2 regions of the Halobacillus sp. ABR2_026 genome follow, and region 2 is predicted to be linked to the other one. Evidence: predicted binding sites of a transcription regulator. Region 2 holds the regulator's gene; the other holds the start of a gene.

Region 1 (7,884 bases), 520 kb from region 2:
CAGCCCGATCGTCACGATGAACGCGATCAGAGCACCAATCATCCCTTTTTTCTCGAGTGGAGAAAGGTAGTTGACTTCTTCTTCTACGCCACCTTTGTAATCCCCAAGGCGCGGTTCGACGATTTTGTCGGTGACAAGTGTACCGACAATCGTAAGAACAAAAACAGATGCAATCATGAAGAAATAGTTCATCGTATAAAGAATCGTGTCAGCGTATGCAGGATCAATCGTTGCCGCTGCTTGAATTGTCAGATCACCAAGCAATGGATCCAGTGATGTGAGCAGCAAGTTGGCACTGAAACCAGCGGATACACCCGCGAATGCGGCAGCAAGACCTGCAAGTGGGTGACGGCCAAGACCGGCAAATAGAACTGCTCCGAGTGGTGTCAAAACAACGTAACCGGCATCAGCTGCCATACTGGACATGATACCACCGAATACGAGCGCTGCTGTCATCAGTGAACGTGGTACGGATGTAACGAGTCCACGAAGCATAGCACTGATCAGCCCTGAACGCTCGGCGATTCCGATACCAAGCATCGTAACGAGGACGGTACCGAGCGGCGCGAAGCCTACGAAGTTTTCTACCATGCTCTCAAACATGTATTGAATGCCGTCACTGGAAAGCAAGTTGACGACTTGTAACGTCTCGCCGGTCGCTGGGTCTTCAACTTCCACGTTCATCGTGGAGAAGATCCAGGAAGCGACGACAACCATGAGTGCAAATATTGCGAACAATGTGACAGGGTGTGGCAATTTGTTCCCGACGCGCTCAATCCAGTCGAGTATGCGCATTGTCAACCCTTTCTTTTCCTGTTGTTCCATGATCTTCCTCCTTATTGACCTTTACATTTCTTTAAAATTTACAATGACGCGTTAAAGTATAATGGTATGTAATTTTTATTTGAAGTCTTTTGGAAAAAGTCCCACTAGAAAAACTATTGTGAATTATATGACGCATGTAATCTTTGTCATAAGGGAGGTAAAGATAGGATAATCATGCTACAATAAAGGAAAGTGAATGATCATTCAGTATGGAGGAAGTGTATGAAGACATTGAAAGATACGATTACTCAAATCACATTGCCAACCCCATATGCTGTCGGGGACGTGCATGCGTACTTACTGAAGGGCGACCGTCTTTCCCTGGTGGATGCCGGTGTGAAAACGGAAGACTGCTGGGAGTCCCTCGTCGCACAATTAAAGGACGTGGGTTACCGTGCCGAAGATATTGAACAGGTGATCTTAACACATCATCATCCGGATCACATGGGACTTGTCGACCGGTTGACGAATGTCGAGGTGATTGCCGGACATCCCTATTTGAAGCCCTGGCTTGAACGGGATGAAGAATATTTTTCTCATTATGAGGAGTTTTTCAAAGGGATGTATAAGGAAGCCGGTGTTCCGGATCGTTTCTTTCCCTTACTGAAGGGATTGAGAAAGACGTTGAAATGGACCTCGGAAGGAACGCTCACCCATGCTTTGAAAGAAGGGTGCCTTCTGCCGGGTCATGAAGAATGGGAAACGATCGAGACCCCCGGGCATGCTCAAAGCCATTTATCATTTTTCAGAAGCGGGGATGGTGCTTTGCTGGGCGGCGATCATCTGCTCTCCCATATTTCTTCGAACCCGTTATTGGAGCCCCCCTATCTTCCAGGGGATCCACGTCCGCGCCCGCTTCTTGATTACCGTCAATCCATGGAAAAATTGTTGAAGTGGGAGATTGGGACGGTATACCCTGGACACGGGAAAGTATTTGACCATGCTCACGAGTTGATCCAGGAACGATTGAAAAAACAGGAACATCGGGCCGAGAAGGTCTACCGGATGTTTAGTGAGGGGCCTTTACGTGCATATGATGTATGCAAGCGTCTCTTTCCGAAACATATTGAAAGTCAATTCGGACTAACGATGTCTGAAACAATCGGACAACTGGATTACCTGGAGAGCAGCGGGAAACTTAAGGAAACTTTCGTAGAAGAGGAAAAATTTTATCAAGCAAATAGGTGATCGGATGAATGAACGAGTAAAAGGAAAGAAAGTACTGATTACTGGAGCGTCAAGTGGGATTGGTGAATTTCTCGCCATCCACGTCGCCCGCCAAGGCGGGACTCCGATTCTGGTGGCCCGTACGTCTTACAAACTGGAAATCATCGCTGAAAAAATTGAAGAGGCTTTCGGAATTGAAAGTCCTTGGTATTCTGCGGATTTATCCAATGATGCGGAATGGAAAGATACGATCGACCGGATATGTTATGAGCACGGGTCAGTTGACGGACTGATCAACAACGCTGGAATCGCCGTGTTCGAACATGTGGCGGAATCAAACTGGCAGGACATTGAACGGATGCTGTCTGTGAATGTGAAATCCCTTTTTCGTGCCACTCATCAGCTGCTTCCGCATTTGGTACAGCACGGGGAAGGACACATCATTAACATTGCATCGCAAGCTGGAAAAATCGCAACCCCGAAATCAGCGGTTTATGCTGCGACAAAACATGCGGTCATCGGCTTCACCAATGCATTGAGAATGGAAGTGGAGCCGCTCGGCATTTATGTCACGTCCGTAAATCTCGGTCCTGTGCGAACGAAATTTTTTCAGCAGGCTGACCCGAGTGGTAAATATGAGAAGTCGGTCGATAAAATTATGCTTGATCCCAACCGTGTAGCACGAACCGTTGTCGACCAACTTTTTACAAAACAGAGGGAAATCAATATGCCGTCCTGGATGGACTCCGGGAGCAAAGTTTACTCTCTTGCTCCAGTCGCGATAGAGAAACTTATGCAAAAGCAATTCAACAAAAAATAATCGACAACACCCCGACCCCTATCTTTCCACAAACGGAAAGAAGGGGTTTTTTGTTAGGGATTGATATGGAAAATTATGTATGACCTGGTACGTCAAAATATGTAAGACCTGGTTATACAGGAATTGGCACTTGATAAACCGAACATATATTCGCATAATGAGGGTATAGATAAGTAAAGGAGGTGGGGACGATTATGGGCAATCCGAACATCGATTATGGGAGGTATCTGGATCGGGGGATTTTGTGCGTGGATATGAAAAGCTTCTATGCAAGCTGTGCAGCGATTGACCGGGGGCTTGATCCGCTCACGGTGCCGCTCGCTGTCGTTGCGGATACGAGTCGTAGAGGAAGTGTTGTTCTGGCTGCGACGCCGGCTATGAAAAAGAAGTACGGCATTCGGACAGGAAGCCGTCTTTTTGAAATTCCTTCTGCACCGGAAATTGTCATCGTCTCCGCGCAAATGAGGAAGTACCTGGAAGTCTCAACCCAAGTCACAAACCTGTTTCACAAATTCGTCCCGAAAGAAAATATCCATACGTACAGTGTCGATGAAAGTTTCTTAGAAGTCGGTAATAATAAAGGGAAATTTGGGATTCCGGAAGAAACGGCCCAGATGATTGTAGACGAATTGAAAGAAACATTTCACCTGGATGCTGCCATCGGTATCGGACCGAACATGTTGCTTTCCAAGCTTTGTCTCGATCTGGAAGCGAAACAGAAAGGAATCGCCCGCTGGACGTATGATGATTTTCGGGAGAAGTTGTGGCCGGTCGCCCCTCTTTCGGAAATGTGGGGGATCGGGCCGAGGCTTGAACACCGGTTGAACCGTATGGGGATCTGGTCTGTCGGACAATTAGCGAAATACCCGCTTGATCGTCTTGAAAAAACATTCGGCGTCATGGGGAATCAACTATATTACCATGCGAATGGCATCGACATGTCGGACCCTGGTGCACCGATTATCCATGGCCAGGTAAGCTATGGGAAAAGTCAAATTCTCCTTCGTGATTATCAAGACCCCGAAGAAGTGAAGTATGTCATTTTGGAAATGTGTGAGGAAGTGGCCCGGCGTGCCCGTAAAAAGGGGCATGCGGGGAGAACGATTTCGCTTGGCATCGGTTACAGTAAAAGTGAAGGGGGCGGGGGCTTCCATCGGTCTGTTTCCATCGACCACCCGACGAGCATTACGATGGATATTTACCATGCCTGTCTCACTCTGTTTCACCGGTTTTACAACGGGGGTGTCGTACGAAGGATCTCCATCACCCTTGGAAACATTATGGAAGATGCCAATGTCCAACTCGACTTGTTTGATGATGGGCGTGATAAGAAAAGAGATCTCGGTTATGTCATGGACGACATTCGGGAACGTTATGGCCAGGATATACTTCTCCGGGCCGTTTCCTGGACGGAGGCAGGCACGGCGCGCCATCGCAGCCGTCTTGTCGGTGGCCATTACGCAGAATAAAACAGAACCGTTGCCTCGGCAGCGTCGTTTTTTTACAATAGAAGGAACAGGAGGGATGAGCGATGAAGTTACGCATCACTGAAGATGCAAACCACCAGTTGGAACAAATAAAGGACCCTGAACGTCCACTGCTCCGTCTCTTTTATGATACGGAAGGATGCGGATGCGGCGTCAATGGACTGCCGACCATCCGTTTGGAAAAGGAGGAACGCTCTACGGATCGACGAGTAGAAAATGACGATTATGATGTCATCATCGATCAGCAGCAGGCGACCTTTTTCAAAAAAGATATGAAGTTGGATTTCGTAAAAGGTACGTTCAGACTTTCAAGCCCTGATGGCATCTTAAATCCAATTATTCCGATCAAAGATGTGAAAGAAGGAGCAACGGTATGAGTAAGAAAAAACAACAGCCCGGATCTCTTGGGGATCAGCTGAATGAAGATGTACTGTCGAAGCTTAAATCCAAAAAGACGGAATGGAAACAGCAGGCCGTGGAGCGTGAAGAACAGGAGAAAAAGCGACGCATAGAAGAACGTAAGCGTGCAGAAGCGAACAAAAGCTTTGAGGAACTATTGAATGAAAGTGACCTTGATTGGAAATCTTTCAAGAAATAATCAGCCGAATAATGAGTGATTTTAAATAAAGACCTTCTCTGGAGCCATTTGCCAAGAGAAGGTCTTTGTTCATTCATACCTCTGGTTCTGTTGTTCGGATTTATTCTAATGTAGAAAAGTTGAAACGTTCCAGCTGAGTTCTACGTAAAGAAAAGGAGAGGACAAACGATAGATGAACAGTGAGCTTTCATTCAAGTAATATCATCTAAATGGTAGGTCCAGCATGTTCTGCGATAGGTAAGAGGGGGAGAGAATGAGTTATTCATACAGCAATACAGATTTGTGGAGGAAAAAAGCAAGAGGTTCATTGATTCATGGGATTACAAGTTTAGTGCCGGCCGGAGTGTCTCTTTATCTGAATGGTCGTGTCGACACGATTATCGTTTTTCTATCCGTGGTGGTCTGTCTTTTAGGATTATGGCAGATGGTCCATTTATACCGTATGCCTGAGCGGGATTATGTCACGATTGAAGAAGATGTACTCGATATTAGACATGGGATTGCTGATCCGAATGCCAGGATCGAAGATGAACAGATCCAGCGCATTCAACAGATAGATGATGTGCTTTCTATCCGTCTGGAATGTGGGGAAGAAGAGACGATTTATCTTGAGTATCTATCAAGGGAAGACCGGGAATTCCTGATGAATGACTTGAAGCAGCAATATGGGATGCGCATGAACAGAACAGTGCATTTCGCTTAATGCTATGCCTGCACTACATACCAAGCGTTAATGGAGGAGAGAAAAAAATGAATCGAACAGCGGCTCACAACGGTAGAGCATGGGATAAAAAGGTAGAAGATGGCGTGCGTTATACGCAAGGAGTATCTCACGACATCATAGAAAAAGCACGTGGTGGAGAATGGTCGGTCGGAGTGACGGCCGATCGACAGGTACCAAGAGAGTGGTTTCCTGATTCGTTGAAAGGGTTGAAAATTCTCTGCCTAGCGTCTGGCGGTGGGCAGCAGGGGCCGGTTCTAGCTGTTGCCGGAGCCGAAGTGACCGTATTTGATATATCTGGAAGGCAGCTTCAACAAGATGAACAAATCGCTCAGAAGGAGGGCCTGGATTTGAAAACTGTGCAGGGTGAGATGACTAATTTATCCTCTTTTGCTGACGAGAGTTTCGATATGATAGTTCACCCTGTCTCCAATGTATTTATTGAAAACGTCCGTCCGGTTTGGAGAGAAGCGGCACGTGTTTTAAAGAGAGAAGGGTGCCTTATTGCAGGTTTCATGAACCCTGTCCTTTATTTGTTTGATGCAGACAAAGAGGATGAAGGACAGTTGGAAGTTTGCCAAACCATTCCTTATTCGGCCCTTGAAAAGGAAGAAGTGAAAGAGGGGGTAACGCTGGAATTTGGACACACACTAGAAGATCAACTGCAAGGACAGACGGACGCAGGGTTTGTCATTACTGGTATGTACGAAGATGATTTCGGCGGTGGCCGAACCATTGATTCGTATATTAAAACGATGGTCGCAACAAGAGCCGTAAAGCTTAACCTATAAGGTGGAGCATCTAAGGCAAACAAATAGCTCTAAATCATTTCTTTTTTTGCTGAACTTTAAATGGTAATAAAGCCAATGATTTAGAAATAGCCTTATCATCCTCAATGTTTGAACAATGTCTCCTTTGTTTGAGAAGCGACCTTGATTTCTTCCAATGTCCGGTTATAAACAGGCTCTATATCTCCACTGAATTTCTTCACTTTTTTCTTCATGGCACGAAGCATACGAAAATTATTAAACCAGTCCTCTTTTTCCGGCGCTGTATGGACACAGTCCTTCCATGCCTGTTCCAGTTTGGGGCTGTATATTTTTGGACTTTTATCCATGTATTCATCATGGAAAAGGTGGGGCCAGTAATCTTTCCGTGATCCTGTATGAGTTTGTAGGGTGCACCATCTCTTTATCTGCTCCAGACGAGACTCGTTGTCATAGAGAAGCTCATAAAGGGAACGGCCGAGAAGAACCCGGTCATGGACGTCAGAGAAATGATGGACGGTCCCTCCGATGACCGCTGGTTCTCCAGTCGTGCTATAGGGGAAAAGGATGTGATTCATAGAGAGAATATCCTGAGCTTTAAACACTAGTTTGTCTATAACCGATCTCATGTAACGGGGGTTATGGACGACACGACCTTCAATATAGTTCTGCTCATTGACGATAAGCGCCTGAGTCAGCTCTTTACTATCTTTTTGTTCCCAATATCGCTCCCAAAACGGCAGCATGAATTTGGATACATTCAATCCATCAAGAAGATGAAAGAGAGGTTGTTCTGCTTTTAAACTTTCCTCATATAACAACAGCTGGGGGTAAGCATCTTGAAAAATAAGCCAGTTGCCACGCTCTAGAAAGATAAAGAAGTCGTTTTCTTCATTTTTGGTCAGTATATTTGGAAGGTATTCGCCTTTCAAGTCCGTCATATTCCAACCAGCATTTCTTGAAACAAGATGGGCAAGGAGCGCCCAATGAAGGCCGGGATGTTTTTCGTAATAATGAAAATAAGCCATCGTCCTTGTCACATTGTTTCGGTTGTTTTCTCTTGTGAGAATGCGAATTCGCTGCAGGAGTCTCTTTTCCTCTAAAGTCATGGTTGCGATTGGTGTCTTCCGTGATTTTTTCAAATCCTTCTTCAGTGTCCGCCACTTTGAATAGGACATTATTTTCCTCCTTTCAGTCCTTCTTAGTTGGTATTAGTATTCATCTCTCTTGATTCCCTATGTAAATAAGGAAGGAATTTCAATACGGGCAGCGAATTTTTAGGGGAGGAGGAGCACGAGATAAAGTCATGATCTATGAGCAAGATCGTTTGATTCATTTTGACCCCCTTTAATCATGGAGGTGGAACAATCATTCAGTTCAGAGCAATGAATGTAGACAAAGATGAAGCCACAATTCTGGATTTTCGTAAAGATTCATTTCTAGTGAGTTTCGGAAGTACCGACGGGTTTGATGAGTGCGCTTACTTATCCTTTGCTCGG
Region 2 (7,884 bases):
CTTAGGATAATATCGTTGGTCTGTCTCATTCAAACGGCTCCTTTGCTTTTCTCTAGTATCATCTTAATATAAATTCATTGGAAAATCCACGCCTCAAAACCCTTGGAAATTAAAGAGGCCCGCAAGATAGGATGTAAGCATCGTCATCCAATTGAAATAAAGAGCGATCCCGACCAGTATCATAACATAGCCGCCGATCTTCACGATACGTCCACTGTGGTTTCTGAACCAGCTCAATTTACCTATAAAGAAGGACAAGGTCAGAAAAGGAATGGAAAACCCTAAAGAATAGAACAACATCATCACCATAAAAAGCTCGGGTGAATCAGCAGCCAACGAAAGCACAGATGCAAGGATCGGTCCTGTACAAGGCGTCCAGCCCAATGAAAATGTCAGCCCAATGAGAAAGGTTCCTATGTAGCCGGATGGTCTATTCTTGAAGGATATCTTCCTGTCTTTCATAAGGAAATCAAAATTGAAAACCCCGATGATGACGAATCCGAAGAAAATGATCAGAATGGAACCTAGACGGCGGATGATGGATTCATACTGTATAAAGAATTGGGCAAATAGAGAACCGGAAAACCCGAGAATCAAAAAGATGGTCGTGAAACCTAATAAAAATAATACCGTATGGATCAAGCTCGCTTTTCTCAACATTCCATTGTCCTCTTTTAACTCCTGAACACTCATCCCGGTAATGTAGGACAAAAAAGCAGGATATAATGGAAATACACATGGAGATATAAAAGATAAAAACCCTGCTCCAAAAGCAAGGAATAGATTCACATCCATTCAAACATCACACCTTACCATTTATAGTCGACTCCTATTGTACCAGAGCCTTCCGCGGAAAACGACGGATAGGTTGTGAACATCCCCTGAAAATTACATAGATAAAGCCTCCTTTCATAACGAAAGAAGGCTTTTTTTCATTATTTCATTTGATTGTTCATTGAACGCATCATCTGATTGATTTTCTTCTGTGACGGTTTCTGTCCCATCTGCATCATCAATGTGCGTAACATTTGTTCGTTAATTGGCGGGTTCTTTTTTAAATAATTCATCATGTACTTTCTCGCGATGAAGAAGCCTAGAGCTGCACCACCGACAAGAGTCAATAAGGCAATGATGATGACCCAAACGATCCCCAATGTCATGACTTCGTCTTCCTCCTTCGTGTTGTCTCCCATAACAGTATAGTAAAACGTTCCATAGAATACAATAGTCGTTTTATCAGCCTGTCCGTCCGCTTCAATACGGTTTCAACCGTTCATGTCAAGAAAATGAAACTCAACGAAAAAAACAAATTTTCCATCACCGTGGGAGTTGACTGTAACAGAGACAACAATCATTCTTATGTCTATTATATCACATAGAGCAATGGATCAGAAAAGGGTTTCCTTGTGTGGAATTCTTACCTTTAAATAAGATCATTACTCTCTCAAGTAAAGAAGCTGCCTTGTTCAAAGGCAGCTTCCCCTTCTATTATTTCATCAAGTTTTCAGCATGTTTTACGACATTTTCAACAGTGAAACCATAGTTCTCAATGACCGTGTTACCCGGGGCTGATGCTCCGAATTTGTCAATTCCGATCACAGAGCCATCTAAGCCTACATATCGTTCCCAACCGAACGATGCTCCCATTTCGACTGCCAGACGCTGGCGGACAGAAGAAGGTAGTACCTGTTCTTTATATTCTTTCGACTGTGCTTCAAAGCGGTCAAATGAAGGTACGCTTACTACACGTACATCATAACCATTCTTCTTAAGTTCTGTTTGAGCTTCTACAATCAACTGCACTTCAGAACCTGAAGCAAGTAGAATAGCATCCGGCTCCTCTTTATCAGAATCACTCAGGATGTAAGCACCTTTTTTCATGCCTTCATAAGCATGCTCAGCTGTGCCTTCCAATGTCGGCAGACCCTGACGCGTCAATACGAGCGCTGTAGGTGTCGTTTCGGACTCAAGCGCAAGTCTCCATGCTGCGTTGGTTTCGTTCCCATCTGCAGGACGAAGCACGGAAAGATTCGGCATTGCGCGTAGTGAAGCAAGTTGTTCAACTGGTTCGTGTGTCGGCCCGTCTTCACCGACAGCCACTGAATCATGTGTAAACACATAGTTTACTGGAAGATTCTGCAGCGCGGAAAGGCGGACGGCCGGACGGAGGTAATCACTGAACACGAAGAAAGTGCCCGCATATACTTCAAGACCGCCATGAAGACCCATACCGTTCAATGCAGAAGCCATTGCGAATTCACGTACACCGAACCAAATGTTGCGTCCTGCATAGTTGTTTCGGGAGAAGTCTTCTTCTCCTTTAACAGCGGTTTTATTAGATCCTGCTAGGTCGGCGCTGCCTCCGAAGAAGTTCGGAATCGCCTGTGAAAGAGCATTGATCGCATCGCCGGAAGCTGCGCGTGTTGCCGGGCCGTCTTCTCCCACTTTATATGTTGGAAGATTATCCGCCCAACCTTCTGGCAGTTCTCCACGAATCGCACGTTCAAGTTCTTCTGCAAGCTCTGGATAAGCTTCTTTATATTGAGCCATCAAGCTGTTCCAGGACTCTTCCTTATCCTGACCGTTCTGTTGTACTTTAGCTTTGAAGTCCTGATAAACTTCCTCTGGTACGTGGAAAGGCTCGTGTTCCCATTCATAGAACTGCTTGGCTGCAGTCACTTCATCTTCCCCTAGAGGAGCTCCGTGGGAAGCTGATTTACCAGATTTGTTCGGAGAACCATAGCCGATCACCGTCTTCACTTCGATCATTGTCGGCTGTTCGGTATTCGCTCTTGCCTGTTCCAGAGCTTTAGCTACTTCCTCTGTACTCGTTCCATCTTCGACACGGATGACTTGCCAGCCGTAAGCTTCGTAGCGTTTTTCCACACTCTCACTGAACGAGCGGTCAAGATCACCATCAAGAGAAATATCATTGGAATCATAAAGGACGATTAATTTGCCAAGGCCAAGGTGACCAGCAAGTGAAGCAGATTCCTGAGATACACCTTCCATAAGGTCTCCATCTCCACAAATCGTGTACGTATAGTGATCGACTACGTTATAACCTTCACGGTTGTATTTCCCTGCAAGGTGTGCTTCCGCCATGGCCATGCCTGTAGCCATCGCGATTCCTTGCCCAAGGGGACCTGTTGTCGCCTCTACTCCATCGGTGTGACCAAATTCCGGGTGCCCCGGTGTTTTAGAATCCCACTGACGGAAGGATTTCAAATCGTCCATGGTCACGTTATAACCGGATAAGTGAAGCAGACTATACAATAGCATGGATCCGTGGCCAGCAGATAAGACGAAACGGTCACGGTCAAACCAGTTCGAGTTCTTCGGATTATGATCCATGAACTGGGTCCATAATGTATATGCCATCGGTGCTGCACCCATCGGCATTCCAGGGTGGCCGGAGTTTGCTTTCTCTACTGCATCGATTGTTAATGTTCTGATCGTATTGATTGATGTTTGTTCAAGGCTGTTTGCCATGTTGAACATTCCCCTTTCTATTCAGGTATATGTACCATGTATTATCCTATAATGAAATTCGCTTTGAGACAAGCGTTGTGCGCAATCTTTGCACAACCTCCCACCTAATTTCCCCTTGATCGAGGGAAATAAACAAAAAATCCGTATTCGAAAAAACGAATACGGATCATTAACTATCAATTCTTTTTTTCATTCTTCTGCATTTGGCGAAGCTTTTCAGGGGTAACGTCATTTCCTTTAGGATCAACGACTGTTACGCCTTTCAGTTGGTTTTTAAAGGATTGACGGGCATTTTTCAAATATTCCTGGCGGAGTTTCTGCTGCTCTGCTTTTTCATTCTTCGTAAGCTCCTGCTCTTTGGATTTATTAGCCAATTCATTTATACGATTAATTTTTTCTTTAGATAACATAGATCCTTCTCCTTTGCTTGTAGTCTGGATCATATACATACGAAAAAGACAAGAAATCTAGGGACTCTTGTCTTCAATCATTATATTACCTTGATTCCTCACCTTTTTCAAGGGATAGGTACTCTTTGTATCTCCTGTGGACGGTTGCTTTCGAAACATCATATCCGAGACCACGAAGAGTAGCGGCTATATCCTTAAACGTCAGATCGTTCTTCCTTAACCTCATGACTTCCTCAATCGGGAAATCGATCCTCTCACGGCCCGGTGCCTGATCCCTGTTGGATAAATTCGCGGATGGATCATAACCACCCGCTACGGCTTTTCTCATTCCACGCCGTATCTTCATGTTATGTATTTTTCTTTGGTATTCCTCGACGATTCCTACGATCTGCAATACCATTGAGTCCGATTCTGACAACTCCAGTTCCCCGTTATTGGATAAGGATAGAACTTTAATTCCCAGCCGGTTCAATTGATGAAAAAGAGCAATCTTCGTATTCCCGCGTCCCAAGCGAGTTTCATCCTGAACCAAAAGGGCATCCGCTTGTCCAGAAGAAAAGAATTCCAACATCCGGAAGACCCCTTCCCGTTCGATTTCATAGCCACTTGCCTGTTCTTCGATACATTCAACCACTTCATAACCATGGGCCTCAGCCATACTTGTCAATTCAGACTTCTGCCGGTTCAATGAAGTTACCTGCACCTCTTTTTCAGTACTTACTCTGCAATATATGATTACCTTCACCTGGACGATCCTCTCTTCTCTCTATTTATACGGTCGTTACCATAGAATAATAGAGAATGATGAAACTAACAATAAAAAGAATAATATACGTGTAATCGAGCTTAGATAGTTTGTTGAACATAAGAAAATCCTCCTCCGATATTGTAGAACGAACGTTCCTAAGAACCTGTGTTCGCGTTTGTTACTTTTATTATATACGAACACAGGTTCTTGTCAATGGCTTTTTTTCGAACGCGTGTTTGTATTTCTGAAACATAGGTGGTACAATGTGGTTACTATAATCCTATGTACGAGGTGCTAATCTATGAGTAAACTTTCAAAACGGCAGCAGGAAATACTAGATTTCATTAAAGAACAAGTTTTATTGAAAGGTTATCCGCCATCTGTTAGAGAGATCGGACAATCCGTCGGCCTCGCATCCAGTTCAACAGTCCATGGGCACTTGTCCAGGCTGGAGAAAAAAGGGTATATCAGACGCGACCCTACAAAGCCTCGTGCCATTGAAGTGATTGAATTGGAAGAAGATCACAGCATTCCAAGGAGTGAAGCGTCCTACGCTCCAGTTATTGGTAAAGTTACAGCCGGGTCTCCGATTACCGCAGTAGAGAATATTGAAGAATATGTTCCGCTTCCAGATACGCTCGCAGGTTCGGATGACAATACGTTCGTTCTCATCGTCCAGGGAGAGAGTATGATCGAAGCTGGTATTCTTGATGGAGATATGGTTATCGTCAGACAGCAACAGACCGCACAGAATGGCGATATCGTCGTTGCTATGACAGAGGACGAAGAAGCAACCGTAAAACGTTTCTTTAAAGAGAGAAACCATGTCCGCCTCCAACCGGAAAACGCCACAATGGAGCCGATTTTATTACAAGATGTGGCCATTTTAGGGAAAGTCGTTGGTCTTTATCGGACCGTACACTAAAAAAGAGAGACGAGTCAGCACTCGTCTCTCTTTTTTATGCGCCGTATCTATTTCCTAGGTAGGACTTGGGCAGGACAGACAGGATGTTTTCTTTCATAAATGTCCTTACCTGCTTTCGCTCATAGCAGTATGCCGTTACATATAAATCCTGTATACCGACGATCCTGACTGTCCGTTGAGACACCGCCCCCTCTTTGTTCATATAGATCAGTTCAAGTTTTATCTTTTCCATTTTTGACCGATTGAATAAGGAGTCCATTCGCAACACACCCCCTAAACGAACATTTGTTCTTGTTTTTATTATATGTATTTCGCAGCCAAAAGTATACGACCAAAATTATGAAATTTCCCTGAACAAAAAAGCCTTGAAGCATGGTATGCTTCAAGGCTTTGGTACTTAATAGGTTTGCAAGTATTGTTCTCTCTCCCACGGATGAACCTGTGTACGGAACATATCCCATTCAATTTCCTTCGCTTCAATGAAGTGTTCAAATAGGTGTTCACCGAGAGCTTCTACCATGATTGAATCTTTGTGCAGCTCTTCCAGCGCGTCATAAAGCGTGGCAGGAAGGTCTTTTACTCCATGGGCTTCCCGTTCTTTCTTATCCATAACATAGATATTCCGGTCTACAGGTGCCGGAGCTTCCAATTTATTTTCAACACCATCAAGTCCTGCAGCAAGAAGAACTGCCATCGCCATATAAGGGTTGGCTGATGGGTCCACGCTGCGCACCTCGATTCGGGTGCTTAACCCACGGGAAGTGGGTACACGTACGAGAGGGCTCCGGTTTTGACCCGACCAGGCTACATAACATGGTGCCTCATAACCCGGAACGAGACGCTTGTAAGAGTTGACTGTAGGGTTTGTGACCGCTGTAAAATTGGTGGCATGTTTAATAATACCCGCTGTGAATTGATAGGCGACTTCAGAAAGCTGCTCTTTTCCTTTTTCGTCGAAGAAAGCATTACCTTTTTCGTTGAAAAGAGACATATTGGCATGCATTCCTGATCCGTTGACACCGAACAACGGTTTAGGCATAAATGTCGCATGCAAACCATGTTGACGCGCAATCGTTTTGACCACTAGTTTGAAAGTCTGGATATCATCACAGTGTTTGACAGCATCTGCATATTTAAAGTCAATCTCATGCTGCCCAGGAGCTACTTCATGGTGGGAAGCTTCAATTTCAAAGCCCATTTCCTCAAGCTCCAAAACGATATCACGTCGGCAGTTTTCCCCAAGATCGGTTGGGGCCAAGTCGAAATACCCGCCTTTATCATTCAATTCCATCGTCGGATCGCCTTTTTCATCTAATTTGAATAGGAAAAACTCAGGTTCCGTACCGATATTGAAAGCGGAAAAACCTAGTTTCTCCATTTTCTTGATGTTACGCTTCAAATTGTAGCGTGGGCATCCTTCAAATGGAGTCTGGTCTGGGTTGTAAATGTCACAGATGAAGCGTGCGACTTTCCCTTTCTCGGACGTCCAAGGGAAGACGACGAACGTATCCAAATCCGGTACCAGATACATATCGGACTCCTCTATTCGTACGAATCCTTCGATGGAGGATCCGTCAAACATCATCATGCCATCAATTGCTTTATCCAACTGGCTTAGTGGAATTTCCACATTTTTGATTGTGCCAAGCATATCCGTAAACTGCAGGCGGATGAACTTGACGTTTTCTTCATCGATTTTCTTGTAAATTTCTTCTTTAGTTAAACCCATTGAATTTCCCCTCTCGACACAAGATTAATGGAAGAACCTGGACATTTCTCCCTGTCTAATTGCTAATTTACCTTGTCTTCCCGCTGTGAATAGTTCTCGTTGTAACATCCGACGAAGCTCTTTTTCAGTAAGTTCATTGTGCACTTCTTTCACTTGCTTTTCATCATACGCTTCATTTTCTGAATCGCTGTGCATCTTCAGAACTTTTTTAATTCCGGCCATGTTGACTCCCTGATCGATCAGATCTTTAATTTCCAACAGTCGATCGACATCATTGAATGAAAACATGCGGCGGTTCCCTTCTGAACGCGCCGGCTGAACAAGCTCATGCTGTTCATAATACCGAATTTGGCGTGCAGTAAGGTCTGTCAAAGATTGAACAATCCCCATCGGGAACAACGGCATAGAACGACGAATTTCATCACTCATCGATGTGCCTCCTCCCCATAAGAATGATACTTTAATTATACGTCACGCAAGGGATATGTCAACATATGTGAGGAATGTTCACACAATTTATGAAAGGGGTATCATACCTTTCTCTTCAAGCTTTGACCATTCCCTCATCTACCATCTGTGC

The links. The regulator LexA, encoded in region 2, represses DNA repair genes until DNA is damaged. The targets are predictions, from matches to a motif close to CGAACATATGTTCG.
Region 1: ACXADE_RS12545 (Y-family DNA polymerase) is a predicted target of LexA. The motif match lies at 2,952-2,965, and genes of this name have one in related genera.

Annotation. Positions count from the first base shown of each region.
Region 1 covers NZ_JBSWTM010000001.1:2,399,250-2,407,133, reverse strand. Annotated here, with positions in the region: gene ACXADE_RS12560 (AbgT family transporter) at 1-825, opposite strand, end outside; gene ACXADE_RS12555 (MBL fold metallo-hydrolase) at 1,048-2,013, shown strand; gene ACXADE_RS12550 (SDR family NAD(P)-dependent oxidoreductase) at 2,018-2,812, shown strand; gene ACXADE_RS12545 (Y-family DNA polymerase) at 3,007-4,281, shown strand; gene ACXADE_RS12540 (iron-sulfur cluster biosynthesis family protein) at 4,344-4,676, shown strand; gene ACXADE_RS12535 (YqkE family protein) at 4,673-4,897, shown strand; gene ACXADE_RS12530 (hypothetical protein) at 5,151-5,600, shown strand; gene ACXADE_RS12525 (class I SAM-dependent methyltransferase) at 5,648-6,409, shown strand; gene ACXADE_RS12520 (DUF2515 family protein) at 6,511-7,563, opposite strand; gene ACXADE_RS12515 (GNAT family N-acetyltransferase) at 7,771-7,884, shown strand, end outside.
Region 2 covers NZ_JBSWTM010000001.1:1,881,893-1,889,776, reverse strand. Annotated here, with positions in the region: gene ACXADE_RS09765 (Na(+)/H(+) antiporter subunit B) at 1-29, opposite strand, end outside; gene ACXADE_RS09760 (cytochrome c biogenesis CcdA family protein) at 94-795, opposite strand; gene ACXADE_RS09755 (YneF family protein) at 936-1,160, opposite strand; gene tkt (transketolase) at 1,489-3,492, opposite strand; gene ACXADE_RS09745 (DUF896 domain-containing protein) at 3,669-3,902, opposite strand; gene ACXADE_RS09740 (YneB family resolvase-like protein) at 3,988-4,647, opposite strand; gene lexA (transcriptional repressor LexA) at 4,952-5,575, shown strand; gene ACXADE_RS09730 (hypothetical protein) at 5,610-5,834, opposite strand; gene glnA (type I glutamate--ammonia ligase) at 5,973-7,304, opposite strand; gene ACXADE_RS09720 (MerR family transcriptional regulator) at 7,329-7,733, opposite strand; gene ACXADE_RS09715 (methionine gamma-lyase family protein) at 7,849-7,884, opposite strand, start outside.